DNA from 2 places in the Clostridioides sp. GD02367 genome. Region 1 is predicted to be linked to the other one. Evidence: riboswitches for the same ligand, from Rfam matches in the RefSeq annotation. Region 1 holds a riboswitch; the other holds the start of a gene.
What was found. Region 1 has a riboswitch for cyclic di-GMP ahead of Q3223_RS04815 (SH3 domain-containing protein). Riboswitches for the same ligand answer to the same signal wherever they lie in the genome.
Positions count from the first base shown of each region.

Region 2: linked by a shared signal. The riboswitch ahead of Q3223_RS14790 (type II secretion system protein) and the one ahead of Q3223_RS04815 (SH3 domain-containing protein) in region 1 are both predicted to bind cyclic di-GMP.

Region 1 is NZ_JBJODK010000003.1:137,457-145,515, forward strand. It holds gene Q3223_RS04790 (carboxymuconolactone decarboxylase family protein) at 1-72, shown strand, start outside; gene Q3223_RS04795 (hypothetical protein) at 596-760, shown strand; gene Q3223_RS04800 (DUF3887 domain-containing protein) at 1,165-2,010, opposite strand; gene Q3223_RS04805 (ABC transporter ATP-binding protein) at 2,112-2,873, opposite strand; gene Q3223_RS04810 (FtsX-like permease family protein) at 2,884-5,214, opposite strand; cyclic di-GMP riboswitch class I at 5,729-5,822, shown strand; gene Q3223_RS04815 (SH3 domain-containing protein) at 5,907-6,395, shown strand; gene Q3223_RS04820 (hypothetical protein) at 6,747-7,145, shown strand; gene Q3223_RS04825 (TetR/AcrR family transcriptional regulator) at 7,394-7,996, shown strand.
Region 2 is NZ_JBJODK010000012.1:31,835-39,893, reverse strand. It holds gene Q3223_RS14800 (type II secretion system F family protein) at 1-343, opposite strand, end outside; gene Q3223_RS14795 (GspE/PulE family protein) at 355-2,031, opposite strand; gene Q3223_RS14790 (type II secretion system protein) at 2,170-2,691, opposite strand; cyclic di-GMP riboswitch class II at 2,851-2,936, opposite strand; gene Q3223_RS14785 (ribose-phosphate pyrophosphokinase) at 3,769-4,719, opposite strand; gene glmU (bifunctional UDP-N-acetylglucosamine diphosphorylase/glucosamine-1-phosphate N-acetyltransferase GlmU) at 4,813-6,192, opposite strand; gene spoVG (septation regulator SpoVG) at 6,404-6,682, opposite strand; gene purR (pur operon repressor) at 6,838-7,719, opposite strand; gene murC (UDP-N-acetylmuramate--L-alanine ligase) at 7,938-8,059, shown strand, end outside.

The DNA.
Region 1 (8,059 bases):
ATTGGTGGTGGGTCTATTACGTATCCAAACGCAAGATTCGCAATAAAGGTTCTAGAAGAGTTTAATGTATAATTTTAGTATCAATAATTTATTTATATTAGTAGCATTTAGTTGTTTAAAATTGTGCTAAATTTTATTCTTATAATTATATATTTTTATTGATTTTTTATAATTGTATACAAAAAATTAAAAATTTAGAGTATTTTTTATTACAGATTATATTGAGAATTGTATAGTGTTGCTATTCAATATACTATACTTTTTATTGTTTTAAATAAATTGAATATTGGGATAATTATATTTACATATTTATGTTTCATATAGTAATATATTTTTTATAACTCATATAAGTTTTAATAAAAAGTTTTTGAAAGTACAATAAATAAAATTTTGTTCATTGTATTTTATTATCAAATTTACTACAAATTAAATTGTCTATTTTTATTTATAGAGTAGAATAAACTGTTTTTGTTAGGAATTTTGAAAATAGAATCAGACTGAAAAAATAAAGGAACTAATTTGTCTAACGTTTATTGGTGAAAAATAAATATATAGAAGTTATAATAAGTATATAAAAGTGTATGAGAGGTGTTATATGTTTGGTAAACAAAAAGAAAGTGTTAGATTTCTAGATTTTAATGATGTAGCAGAAAAATTTGGAGAGAAAAAGGCTGTTGCAATTTTTGATGCTATAGCTGGAAAAAAATCTAAAGAACATATTATCAAAGATATAGAAAAATTAGTAAAAAATGAAGTTTAGACATTTATAAGGTATATTGAGCTTGAGGGTAGCTCTTTATACCTTTTTTTTTATTATTTTAGAGTATTCTAATGTTTAATTTATTATAGAGATAATGTATTTAGATGCTTTTATATACATAGTGTAGGGCACTTAATAAACAGTGTTTAGGTTTAGATGTGTGAATTTAGTTAATATCTTATTAATAATATAATTGAAAAATTATTAAGGTTTTTAATTTGAATTTTTACAACGAGATCTTAATAGTTATGTTTTTCAATTTAAATAAAAAACTTATTATTACAAGTATTAATTTATAACAATAAGTCTTTTATAGTTTAAAATTGTAATTAGTTTCAGAAATATTGTTATTTACCATTGAATAATATATATTAAATGTTTTTTATAGATAAAAAACTAAATAGTTAGTTTATCTGACTCTCTAATGAATTTAGATTGGATTTTGGATCTTCATTATCTTTATTAAAGTATAATGACTTATTTAAACACTGTCTTGCCTCATCAAATCTTTTATTAGCCATAAGTATAACTCCTTTTAGATTGTATATGTCGCTCATCTTTTTTTTGTAATCAGAATCTATTTTATCTAAGTACTTTAAAGAGTTATTGATTGAATCAAAAGCATTATTTATCGCATCTGAAGAGCCAGGAAATCCATCAAAACGCATATAATTACATGCTTGTGCATAATATAGGTCTGAATTAGTAGGATTAAGAGAAATTGATTTTTTTAGTAGGGTTTCAACTTCTTTAATAGTTTCTAATTTGTAATCATCAAGTTTAAGTTGAGCGAGATACATACTATTGATAGCAAAGTCTTTTTTAAAACTTTCGTGTAATAATAGTTTGTATTTATTGTTTTCAATTACAAAATATCGATAAACTTTTAAAGAATCATTTCTTTTATAAAGTATATTTTTTATCTCAAAAGATTCTTCTAATTTAACTACATTTTTATACTTTTTTCCATCATAATTATATTTTTTTATAGTTTTTTCTTTACCTACTTTATAATTAATTACTCTCTTTGTATTAACTAAAATATCTTGAAATTCTTCAAAATTTTCTATACTAATTTTTTTCTTACTATCCTTACTTAATAAACTATATGCTGTTTCATAGTCACCAGAGTTAACTCTATCAATATATTGTTTTGCTACTTCACTAGCACTTTCTTTTGGGGAACATCCTACTACTGATATTACAATTGATAATGTTAAGAGTAAAGTTATGCCTTTAGTAATATTCATAATGCAATCACCTATAATTAAATTTTATTAATTATATTTTAGCATCAAACATTGAATAAGTCATTAGCTTTAAAGTACATAAAGTGAATAGTTTAGTAAAATTAAAAACCTAACTCTGATAGCCAACTCATCAGTTTATTTTCTCGGTATTTTGAATCATGATTATTAAATTTACCTAATTTAATTTCCCCAACAATCATACCATCAGACATAAATAGTACTCGTTCTGTTTTTAGTGCTACTTTTACATCATGAGTTACGAGCATAATAGCTGTACCTAATTGATTAATATCTATAAGAATATCCATTACTTCATTTGTTAACTTGGAGTTAAGTGCACCTGTGGGCTCATCTCCAAATAAAATTTTCGGATCATTAATTAAAGCACGACATATAGAAGCTCTTTGAAGTTGACCTCCAGAGACTTGAGTAATATCTTTATCTTTTATTTCTAGAATGTTCATTTTTTCCATAAGTTTTGTTGCTTGTTCATTGATTATTTGACGATTTTTTTCTTTACTTAAGTAAGCAGAAATAATTATGTTATCAAATATATTTAAATTTTTAAGTAAATTACTTTGTTGAAATATAAATCCCATATTTTTTAATCGAAGTTTTGATAATGCTTCTTCTGACAGATTAGAAATCATTTCACCCGAAAATTTGACTGTACCAGAAGTTAATTTATCCATTCCACTTATGTTATGTAGTAGTGTTGATTTACCAGAGCCAGAAGAACCCATAATAGATATAAATTCACCATGTTGAATTGACAAATCTATTCCTTTCAAAACTTGTTGTACATTTCCTTTACCAATAGTATACTCTTTAATAATTTTTTTAGCTTCTATAATATTATTCATAACATACCCCTTATTCTATAATAGACATAATTTTTATTTTATTAATTGCTCTACTAATTACTATAATTGTAGTTAATACTGTGAGAATTAAAACTGATGGATAAAGCACATATACAATTAATGGATTTATTACAAACTGGAGATTTGAGATACCAGAAAGTAGTAATCCAGATATTTTTTGTCCAAGTGTATTTGCTATAATGACTCCTAAAACAGTTCCAATTATAAGTATCAATAAAGCTCTAGTAATGTATTGAATGCGTATATCTTTAGTAGAAAATCCTAAGCTAAACATAATTGCTGTTTGTGGCGTATCCTTAGCAATGAGCATTTTAAAGAACATCGCAGTAATTAGTGAAGAAATTGCAATAGACATAACAACAGCTAATTTTATAACAAGTCTTAATTGGCTGATAACAGAACCTAATGTTTGACTTGTATAATTATTCATATCAGTAATCTTAGCAGGGTAATAATTTATGCTGTACTGCTTTAATTTATCTGCTACATTGACACCAGGCTTTAAATTCAAATTTACAATATGCCATAGTATATTATCTTCACTAGATGGTAGCATAGCTTTTGCAGTCTTACCACCATAGGTAATGTCTTGATATATTCCACTAACAGTTAAAATCAACTCTTTATCTTTTAAGAAAATTGATAAATTATCTCCAATGCTTTTTTCTAGTTCATTTGCATTTATGACAGACAATGCAATTTCATTTTCTTTCATTGGTGCAGAACCTTTTACATATGTCAGTGGGAAAGTTTTAAAGTTTCCATTTTCTATTTTAATATTTTCTATCTTGCCATCTTTATTTCTTATTTTATATGAACTTGTTGTAAAGGATTCATACTTTTTAACATCATTGTCAACATTAATTTTTTCTAGTATAGAATTAAAAAGATGCTTAGTTTGTTTTGTTTGAGGCAAATCAATACGAATATCACTCTTGCCAGCACCCATATAAGTGATAAATTCAGGTGATTTAATAGTATTTAAAAAATTAGTTGGTACAGTCATAATAAAAATACAAATCGTATATACAAAACAAAGCAATCCATAGACTGTAATTTTTTTAAACACTTCGTTTAATCCTAAAAGTATGTTAGTATTTGTTATTTTATTTTTGTGTATTTGAAAACTGAATCCATATTTTACAGAGTTAGTAGAACGGTTACCTCTTAATGCATTAATTACTGATATTTTTTCGAATTTTTTAAGTATAACTTTACAAAAGAATACAACACTTAAAAATACAAGAACTGAACCTATAAATGGAACGAGAATACTAAAAATGGTTTTGTCTATGGCTCCCATATAAATGTAAATATTTTTTGTAAAAAGAGGGCCTATAAATAATGAGAGTATGTAACCAAGAAAACTTGCAAAAGATGCAATTAACAAGTATTTTATTAAATATAAGTTTTGGATGTTACCATTTTTAATACCAATGGCCTTCATAACACCAATTTCTCGATAATCTTCTTCAATCGTTGTAATTAAAGTAAATCGTAAACATAAAATAGAAATTGTAATAAGAAGAATACTAATTAAGATGATAATAGTAATTACAATCCCATCAGACAAAGAATTTAGTAATTTGTAAATAGAATAAGTCACTGATGTACCTGTTTGAGGGAGCTTAGTTGATTGGTATAACGTTTCAAACTCACTAATTTTATTTATATCATCTAATATAAATTCAATTAAATATTCGCTTTCTCCTATATTAGATTTTAACGTGTTCCAATCATTATCACTGATTAAAAAACGCTTTGAAGTAACAAGTGAAGGGTTCATTTGTGAGTCACGTATAAAATCTTTTATTGTAAATTCCATAAAGAAATTACCATTAATAATTTTTATAGTATCTCCAATTTTCAAATTGGATTGTTTCATATAATATACAGGAACACCTATTTCTCCATCTTTTATTTGCATTATTTGATTGTCCATATCTAATAAAAAATCAAATTTATCGTTTTGTTTTGTAAAACTATTTTCTAGTACACTATTAGCTTGATTTTCTACTTTATTTCCTAGAAAAATATTAGCTCCATTTACATTTAGAAGTTCGGAAGTTTGCTGTTTTTTTATATATGGAGTTTTAGCTGAGAACTTATCAATTTCTTTTTGTTGTAATTTCCCAGAATACATTTGGACATAATGTGGTGTATGAGATTTTTGAAACAAGGAAGTCATTGAATCAGTTAGCTCTACAATGATATTTATTGAACTAGATACTAGCATTGATGCAAGTAAAATAAAAATAAATAGAGTAATTGTTACTACTTTATTTCGTGTTAAATCCTTTAATAATATTCTTTTTAGCATAAATAATCCTCATTTCTTAAAAATTTTGTATTAAAAATTTTAGAATTTTTTTATAGTAGTGGTATAAATATAAGATTTAAACTGACCGTCGGTCTATAATGATAATATTATAATATCATTAGTTTGTCAAGTCATTTAAAAAGTAAAATATATACATCTTATGATAAAGTGTATAGAGAGGATTTAGCATAGATAGAGTAGTAAAAATTTTTAAAAGAGAATAATTAATACAAATTATCTTTAGGTTTTTATTAATCATTAATTTTTTATATTAATTAAGGATGTAAAAAATTATCGATTATTTTTATATATTAATATTTATTGAAAAAGATTTGTTAAAAGTAGTAATATCATATACAAATTACTATTTTTCAGATGAATTATGAAGAAGAATAATTAAATTAATAAATATAAAGATATTTTTTGGTTATTATTAATTAAAAATTTAATTTATATTTAATTAATATAAAATTTGATGTAATATTATTTTTAAATTGTTTAAATTATGTTATTATTCAGATATAGGCAATATTAGATAAATCTAATGACGCAAAGCTATAGGGACTAAAATCTTTATATAATAAAGGTCATGTCAGCCAGTTGCCAAAAAGATAATAATTCTTTTTGTTGAAAGTATTTTTTAAAGTTATATATTTTTAATAACTTAATATTTGGCAAGAGGAGGGCTTAAGATGATATCTGAATTAATGTTGAAAAGTTTTGGCGAATCTAGCATCAATTTTAAGACTAAAATTAAATTAAATTTAAGAGAAAGACCAGACATAAATAGTATGAAGTTGAAAAGTATACCAGAAGGTAAAATTGTTAAGTTAAAATGTGTCGATGGAATATGGGCAGAAGTTGAAAGTAATTATGACAAAGGTTGGTTACTTTATAAATATTTAGAAAAATTAAGCAATGCTAAAAGCAATAGTAATGGTATAGTAAAAAATAGAAAAAAGAATTATGTAGGAAATATAAGAACGAATGGCTTAAGTTTAGAACTTAGAAATGATAGAACATTAGACTCTAGAATTATAACTACAATTCCTGATGGTTTTAAAGTTGAAGTATGTTATAGTGTTGGCAAATGGGCAAGGGTTAATATTGATAGAAATGGAAAAAAATATTCTGGATATGTATATAGTCAATATATAGAAGAATGTTTAAGTTTATCATAATTGGATACTAGTAAGCTTTAAATATACTAATAAATTTCAGAAAAAGAATCCTATTCATGGGATTCTTTTTCTTTTGTAAAAAAACTTATTATAATATTAAATATAATAAATTAACTAGGTCTTTTTAATTGTAAATCGAAGATTTAATTGAAAATAGATTTAACTTATGATTTGTATTTTAGGTGCCATGAATTGAGATTGATTTAGAAAATTTTAATAAAAAAGAAAGTTGATAGGATAAAAATAATATTAAAGATAAGAAAAGATATAAGAAATTTGAAAAATTTTGTAATTTTTAGTTTTATATATATTATAATAAACTAGATATAAGATTTTTATGAGGGGGAAAATATGAAAAAAAAGAAAACATTGATTGGAATAGCTATATCTTTTTTGCTTATAATCAGCACTATAAATCCATTGCAAGTTGAGGCTGAAGCTATTATTGATTCTAGTGTATACATTTCTTCAGCACAAGAAAATTATAAATCTAATAATACTAGATTTAAAACTATTAAATCTAAAAGTAAGCATAAACGTAGTAAATCTAGAAAAAGCAGAGTTAATTTGAAGAAAAGAACTATAAGAACTAAAAATTATGGACATAGAAATTTAGATAAACATAAAAGTCAAAGCATAGGAATATATAATATTCTTTCAAAATTGATACTTTCAGTAATAGTTGTATTTATTGTTATAGTTTTAATTGGGATAATATTTATTAGAAGAAAGAAGAAGAAATTTTATTAAATACAAGAATAAAAATTACATAGTTGTATTATATGATTTTATTGTATTATATACAATATTGCTTTTCATCTTATTTTAAGTTTTTTTATGAATAACTATTTTATAGTTTAGTTGGAAGTATATTGTTATGATTTTGTTCTTCATTAGATAATAATTTAAAGAATAGCGTTTTGCTAATTATTGATGTTTATTTTATAGCATGATATAATTTAAGCAGAATGATATTCTGTTTAAAAGGAGATACAAAAATGGCACGAAAACGAATATTAAATGGTGGTAAACGAGATGAACTTATTGAGAATGCACTTAATTTGTTTTTAGAATATGGGTATGAAAATACTTCTATAAGAATGATTTTAGATAGTGTTGGTGGTGAAGTTGGTATGTTTTATCACTATTTTAAATCAAAAGATGAAATATTCAATGAAGTTATAAAATTATTTCTAGCTCAGTATGAAAAAAGTTTTTCTGATGTTTTATATGATGATTGTATACCAAATAATCTTAAAATCGATGTGGTATTTGAGTTATTACAAAAAACTCTTTTAAAGTATAAGACATTTAAATTAGGTAAATTTCATTGGAGTATGCAAATTGCACTCAATCAATTAACTTTAAAAAGTTTAGTTCCTCATATAGCAAAATATATAAACTATATGCGTGATAAAGGTGAGATTGGGAGTTGTGCAATTGAAACGGATTTAGAGCTTGCAAATGCTGTTCTTTATTCATCATTTGCAATATTACATCAAGACTCACTAACTGAATTAACAGAGAAAGAATTAGAGCAAAAAAAACAGATTATCAAAGGAATTATTCACAGGATTTTGGATATAAAAAGAAATACATAATCTTATTTTACTATTTTTTAGGAAAAATATATTTTGAAATTTATAAAAACATATTGACATTTT
Region 2 (8,059 bases), on a different contig from region 1:
TAGAACCTATTTTTATTTCTGCCACTATACGATTAATTTCTTCTCTCAAGGTAACATTAGTTGACCTTCTGGCTAATGTTTCTAGTCCTGAAATACTATTTATACCTGAAGATACTATAATAGCAAACTGTCTACAAAAGTGGCTTATCTGGTCAGCTCCTAAGTCTTTTTTTCTCTTTCTACTAAAGACATTTATATTTTTACTTTTACTTTCTTTAATTTCGAGAACTCTAAGATTTCTTTTTCTAAGTAGATTTCTAGCTTCATTAAAATCATTAGCTTCAATCACATCAGTTTGCTTTTTTCCATCCTCTTTTATCACTGTATACTTAAAACTTTTCATAATATCATCCTTTAATCAGTCATCAAAATTATTCTAATCATTTCTTCTACTGTTGTCTTTCCATTTAAAACCTTTTTAACTATATCCTCTTTTAGACTAATCATACCTTGTTGTCTAGCTACCTTTAAAATTTCTCTTTGATTGGCAGATGAATCTATTAACTCTTTTATTTCTGGTGTTATTTCAAGCATTTCAAATATACCTAGACGCCCCTTATATCCTGTATTATTGCATCTTTCACATCCTTCTCCTTTATAAATAGTTACTGATTCATTTATATCAATACCAAGAGCCTTTTTTTCTCCGATATCTGCTTCATATGAAACCCTACAATGCTCACAAATTTTTCTTGTAAGTCTTTGAGATATTACCCCTAAAACAGATGAAGTTATCAAAAAACTTTCTACATCCATATCTAAAAGACGAGAAATTGCTCCAACTGCTGTATTTGCATGTAATGTGCTTAAAACTAAATGTCCTGTAAGAGAAGCTCTTATTGCTATTTCCGCAGTTTCAGTATCCCTTATCTCCCCAACCATTATTATATCTGGGTCTTGACGCATAAAAGCTCTAAGTCCACTGGCAAAGGTAAGACCTGCTTTTTCATTTATTTGAGATTGATTTACGCCAGGTAATTCATACTCTATAGGGTCTTCTATAGTTAGGAGGTTCCTATTTTCTGTATTTAATTGATTTAACATTGAATATAATGTAGTTGTCTTTCCACTTCCAGTAGGACCAACTACCAATATAAGCCCATAAGGAGTGTTTATCAACTCGTCATATATCTTAGAGCCATGTTCATCTATTCCTAGTACTTCTTTACTAACCATAAAATTACTCTTATCAAGAACCCTCATGGCTATCTTTTCATCCCTATTAGTTGGCATTGTAGAAACCCTAAAATCTATAGGTTTGTTATCTACTTTTAAATAGATTCTGCCATCTTGTGGGATTCTCTTTTCAGATATATTTATATCTGACATTATTTTGATACGACTTACTACTGCTTTGTATGGCGCTGAGTTCATTCTCATATATTCCCTTAGCATACCATCTATTCTAAATCTAACACGCATGTAATTTTCGCTTTGTTCTATATGTATATCACTTGCTTCCATTCTCACAGCATTTTCTAGTATGTTGTTTACTAATCTTACTATTGGAGCTGCGTTTACATCTTCTTCAAGTATTACTGTTTCTCTTACTCCACCAGTTCTATTCTTGTTGTACTCAGTCATTGCCTTATTTATTTCTGAATGAGCATAAGCATGACCTATTGCTTTGTTTATATCTTCTGCACTCGATATAAATATTTCTACATCTTTCCCTGACATACGTCTTACATCTTGAACTGCTTCTCTATCTTGTGGGTCTGACATGGCTAGACATATCTTGTCTCCATCGATTTTGAATGGAAATATCGCATATCTTTTGCATATATTTTCTGGAACCATTTTTGTAGCTAATGTGTCTATTTCTGTTCCTTCTAAAAATACACTTTCTATATCCAAAAGTTCTTTTAATACACTTATTAATAAGTTACTATCTATAAGACCTTCTTGTACTAGAAATTCTCCTAGTCTTTTTCCACTGTTTTTTTGTTCTGATAATGCCCATTTAAGCTGGTCTTCTGTTATGTATCCTTTTTCAACCAGTTTGTCTCCTATTCTAACTTTTTTAGCCACAGATTTCACTCCTTTACTATCTCAATTATATCATCATTTGTGATTGGATATAAAAGAAAATAGTATAAAAAGACAGGAAGATTCTTCTTCCTGTCTTTTTCATTAAATTTATAATATCTTACTTAATAAATATGAGTATTACTTAGCATCTGAATCCATATCAGTATTGTCTATAAGTACTATATATAGAGCTTTATTATCCACTGTGTCAGTATCTTTTAATTTATTTGCACTACCTAAACTAGCATTTGTATATATTTTATTTTCACCTAAATCACTCAATAATTTTGCTGATTGTGCTTTTGTTAATGTAACTCCATTATCACTATCACCTATTTGTAGTGCTAGTTTCTTTCCAACTAAAAGTAAGTTATAATTGCCTCCTATATCTGCTTTATCTGGAAGAGATTCCATATAAGTCTCCAAGATAGTTAAATCAGCTTTATTATCTGTTGAAACTGGCATCTTATTAGTATCTGAATAATAAGACAAAGCTGCACTCTTAACTGAACTATAATCAGACTCAACACTTGCTACCTTAGCCTTATTTATATTACTAAATAAAGCTGGAACTGCTACTACTGCTAATATACCTATAATTGCAATTACTACCAATAATTCCACCAAAGTGAAACCTTTTTTATTCTTTCTTAACTTCATTTTTATTCCCCCTCAATTTTTTTAATTAATACTTACTTATAATATACCTGGTTAAAATCTAAGTAAAGTTATTTACACGTACTAACCAGATTTATTTCTAGCATATAACCATTTTAAAACAAAAAATGCTATGAAAATAAAAGTATCCATAAATAAATACAATTCCATAGCCGGTTGCACCACTAACTCCATATGTCCCAAGGTGCCCACATCACAGAACATATATCAGCGTTTCTATTTTTATTAAATTCAGGGTAATGCATAATTATATATACATATCCACTTATATTATATAATAGTTACCAAATTTTATCAACTAAGTTTATATTATTTATATATACCAATTTTTTACATATTGAAACACAACTTCTAGAAATATTTAGACTATACAAAAAAAGAAACATCTCCCTACAATTATCATATATCGTAAGGAGATATTTATAAATTATCATTTAGTTTTATCATCGTCATTTCCATCCTTTGCTAATATTTATTTGAAAGCTAGAAGCTATTACAATATAGTATTTTATTAAAATCATCTATTATAAACATTCTATCTCTTTTAATTATGATTCAGCCACAATCACTATATAAACGAAATTCTTCATTTACAGATATGCTTATTGTGCAAAATTACTTTCTTTACAGTAACTTTATATAATCCAGAACCCTCTCACAAACATTAAAGATATAGAATAGATACTATTTTCAATTCTTATAAATAAACTTTCAATAGATTTTTTTATTCCTTATAGATTGTGACTGAATCATTTAATTATTAAGGGTTCATCTTCTGACCTTCCCATTGGAAACACCTCTTTCTTTATTTATATTTACATAATACTACATAATCTGAAATTTTTCAATACTTTTTCCAAATATTTTTTATATTCATAATATTCATAATTTTATTTACTTCTTATACTTATTTTTACTTAAATTCACCAAAGTTTCAAACTATAATCCTTTTCTAAAATTACATATACACATCTAAAATATTCCTATAAATTAAAATAACAAAAAAGAGTTGTCCAAAAGTTTTATATCCTTTTAAACAACTCTTATAAATCTAATAAATTAGAATAATTTACTTACTGATTCGTTAGAGAATATCATTCTTATAGCATCACCAAATAAAGGAGCTACAGTTTTTATCTTTATCTTATCAATTCTTTTCTCTTCAGGAAGTTGTATAGTATCAAGAACTATTAACTCACTTATCTCTGAATTAGAAATTCTTTCAATAGCTGGTCCTGATAATACACCATGAGTACAACAAGCATAAACATCTTTTGCACCAAATTCTTTAAGTGCATTTGCTGCATTAACTATTGTTCCTGCTGTATCTATCATGTCATCTAATAGTATAACATTTTTACCTTTAACGTCACCTATTAAGTTCATAACTTCACATACATTAGCTTTTGGTCTTCTCTTATCTATTATAGCTATTGGCACTTCTCCATTTAAAGTATTGGCAAATTTTCTTGATCTAGTAACACTTCCTAAATCAGGAGATACTACTACTAAATCTTCTATTTTCTTTTCATTGAAGTAATCTGCTAATATTGTTCCACCTAATAAGTGGTCTAGTGGTATATCAAAGTATCCTTGTATTTGAGCTGCATGTAAATCCATTGTTAATACTCTGTCTGCTCCAGCAGCAGTTATTAAGTTTGCAACTAATTTAGCAGTGATTGGATCTCTTGCCTTAGCTTTTCTGTCTTGTCTTGCATATCCATAGTAAGGAATAACTGCTGTTATTCTTCCTGCTGATGCTCTCTTTAATGCATCAATTAAGATTAATAACTCCATTAAGTTATCATTTACTGGACTGTTAGTAGATTGTACTACAAACACATCACAACCTCTTACTGTCTCATTCATGTTTACACATATTTCACCATCACTGAATGTACCTACTTCACAGTCTAGCACTGATACACCTATATAGTCAGCTATCTTCTGCGCTAACTCTTTCGATGAATTACCTGCAATAATTTTAATCTCGCTTCCGCTAGTATTCATTTATGTAACCCTCCTGAAAATTTTAAAATCCTAGTGAATATAATTTATAATAATTTCGAGCTAAATTTATTAGCCAAAATAATAAACTAATGATTACTTACCTTCTGCATCTTTTTGATTCTTCTTTTCTACCCAGCCTTCTTTAATAACTTGTCTTTCTCTAGCTATTGCCAAGGCTCCATCTGGAACATCGTGTGTTATTGTTGAACCAGTTGCTATATATCCTTTTTCTTCTACAACTACTGGTGCAACTAGGTTAGAATTTGAACCTATAAATGCATTATCTTTTACTATTGATTTAAATTTGTTTTTACCATCATAGTTTACAAAGACTACTCCACATCCAATGTTTACATTTTTACCAACATGTGCGTCTCCTATGTAAGAAAGATGAGATGCCTTTGAACCATCTTCTATAACAGCATTTTTTACTTCAACAAAATCGCCTATTTTTACATTGTTTCCTAAGTTACTCTTTGGTCTTAGATATGCATATGGACCAATAGTAGTATTTTCTCCAACTTTACTATCAATTATAGTTGAATTTTTTACTTCTGTACCATCACCTATTTCTGAATTTGTTATAGATGAATTTGTCCCAATTATACAATCTGAACCTATCTTTGTTTTCCCTTGTAACATAACTCCTGGATATATTATAGTATCATTACCTATCTCAACATCAGATTCTATATAGGTAGAGTTAGTGTTTATTATAGTCACTCCATTTACCATATGAGATTCATTTATTCTTCTTCTCATAATCTCTTCTGCTTTTGATAATTCTACTCTTGAATTAACACCCATAAGCTCTTCAATAGTTGAACCTGCAAATGCACCAACTTTAAGACCTTTATCTCTCATTATTTTAGCAGTATCAGTTAAATAATATTCGCCTTGTGCATTGTTATTATTTAACAAATCTAATGCTTCTCTAAGACTCTTACCATTAAAACAATAAATTCCAGAGTTTATCTCACTTATCATTTTTTCTTCTGAATTTGCATCTTTTTGTTCCACTATTCTGAGAAGGTCACCCTTCTTATCTCTTATTATTCTACCATAACCTGTTGGGTTTCCAACTCTTGTTGTAAGAACTGTGGCATGATATTTATTTTCTATATGATATTCAAATAATTTTTTTAATGTCTCTTCCTTTATAAGTGGAGTATCTCCACAAAGTACAACTATTATATCTTCATCATTAATATATTCTTTAGCCATCTTTACAGCATGTCCTGTTCCAAGCTGTTCTGTTTGCATAGCTATTATAGTTTCTTCTGCTAGTTTTTCTTTTACTACCTCAGCTTCATGTCCCAAAATCACAACAGTATCTTTTACACCAGATTTTTTTGAAACATCTATAATATGGTTGACCATTTCTTTTCCACATACTTTATGAATAACTTTTGGGTATTTAGACTTCATTCTTGTTCCTTTGCCTGCGGCAAGGATTATAGCTTTAAAGTTCATTGATACACTCCATTCAATCAATTTAATTTTATTCGTATTATTCTCTCAATCAATATACATTATAATACATTTATTTGACAATTTGTATACAACATATACATTATCACTAATAATATAGCACTTTTTTACTAAAAAGTACATATTTTAATACAAATTCTCCATTTAAAAAGAGCCTAAATGTTCGGGCTCTCTCCATTTTATATATTTATTATTATTCAGCAGCTACTTCCCATTGAACTAATGCTTCATGATAAGCTTGTAAAACTGCATCTTCTAAAACTTGTCTCATTTCTGCATTTATTGGATGAGCTATATCTCTGAAATTTCCTTCGCCTACTTTTCTGCTAGGCATTGCTATAAATAGGCCATTATGGCCTTCTATAACTTTTATATCATGTACTACAAACAAATTATCGAAAGTTATTGAAACTATACATTTCATCTTACCTTCTTCTGTTAATTTTCTTACTCTTACGTCAGTTATCTTCATACCAAAATATCCCCCTTTGATTTTGACAGAAATTAATTTATATTAAAATTATTATCGCTGGAATAAATTAATATAAACTGTTTTTTAAGTAATTCTATGAACAACTAGGGATATCCTCTTTTTATTTTTACATATTTTTCTAAATATTTTTTTTATTAATCTTCATCTATCTCAAATTCAAATTCTGAATCTTCTTCCTCATCTAAATCTTCATTTCTATATTCATCTTTAAAAGTCTTTAAGTTTGGCTCTACTACTATTTTATCTCCATCGACATCCAACTGAATTAATGAGATATAATCTTTTACCATCTTTTCTGAAGGGTTTGTTGTAGATATGAATACTCCAGTACCTATAACTTCTGCACCAAATTCATTCATAAGGTCTACCATTCCTTTTATAGTACCTCCACCCCTCATGAAATCATCTATAATTATAACCTTACTGTCTGGCTTAAGGGCTTTTCTTGGTAAACTCATACTCTCAACCTTAGAGCTTCTATTACCACTCACATATGTCATACTAAGAGTAGGACCTTCTGATACCTTTATATCTTTTCTTATTATTACTAGAGGCAAATTCATAGCTTTAGCAGTCATAAGTGCCATAGGTATACCTTTTGTCTCCATTGTTACAACATAATCTGCATCTACATAATCAATATTTGAGGCAAATATCTTTCCTATTTTAGCAGCTATTGTAGGGTCATAAATTAAATCAATCAAGTATAAAAAACCACCAGATAATATTCTAGACTTGTCGCATATTTTTTCACATAATTCCATTAAGAACTCTGCATTTTCTGCTATAGAAGTTTTAGGTATATATTTTACTCCTCCTGCTGCTCCTGAGATAGTTATAACTTTACCTAAATGAAGTTTTTCAAATACATTCTTTACAACTAATAAATCTTCACTTATTGTTGATTTTGCTGCATTAAATTGATTTGTAAAATAACTTAATGTATATATTTTATTTGGATTGTCAGATAGTATTTTAACTATCGCTCCAATTCTCTCTGTTCTTTTAAATTTCATTGCTATTTCCTCCTACAAGTACCTTTATATAACGTTAAACTAACTAATGCATAACAATTCTTATTGTGGTATAATATTACTTATGTTTTATTATATTCAAAAATAAAATACATATAATATTATATGCATATTAATTATAAAATATTGAACATTATATTATTATACCACAAAAATAGTTCATATTGTAGGACTTAATTAAAAAGAAAGGTGGTTTTATTATGAATATACACTTTATAGGAATTGGCGGTATCAGCATGAGTGCATTAGCTGAAATATGTATCAATAAAGGTTACCAAGTTTCAGGTTCGGATTCAAACGAATCATACCTATTAGACAAACT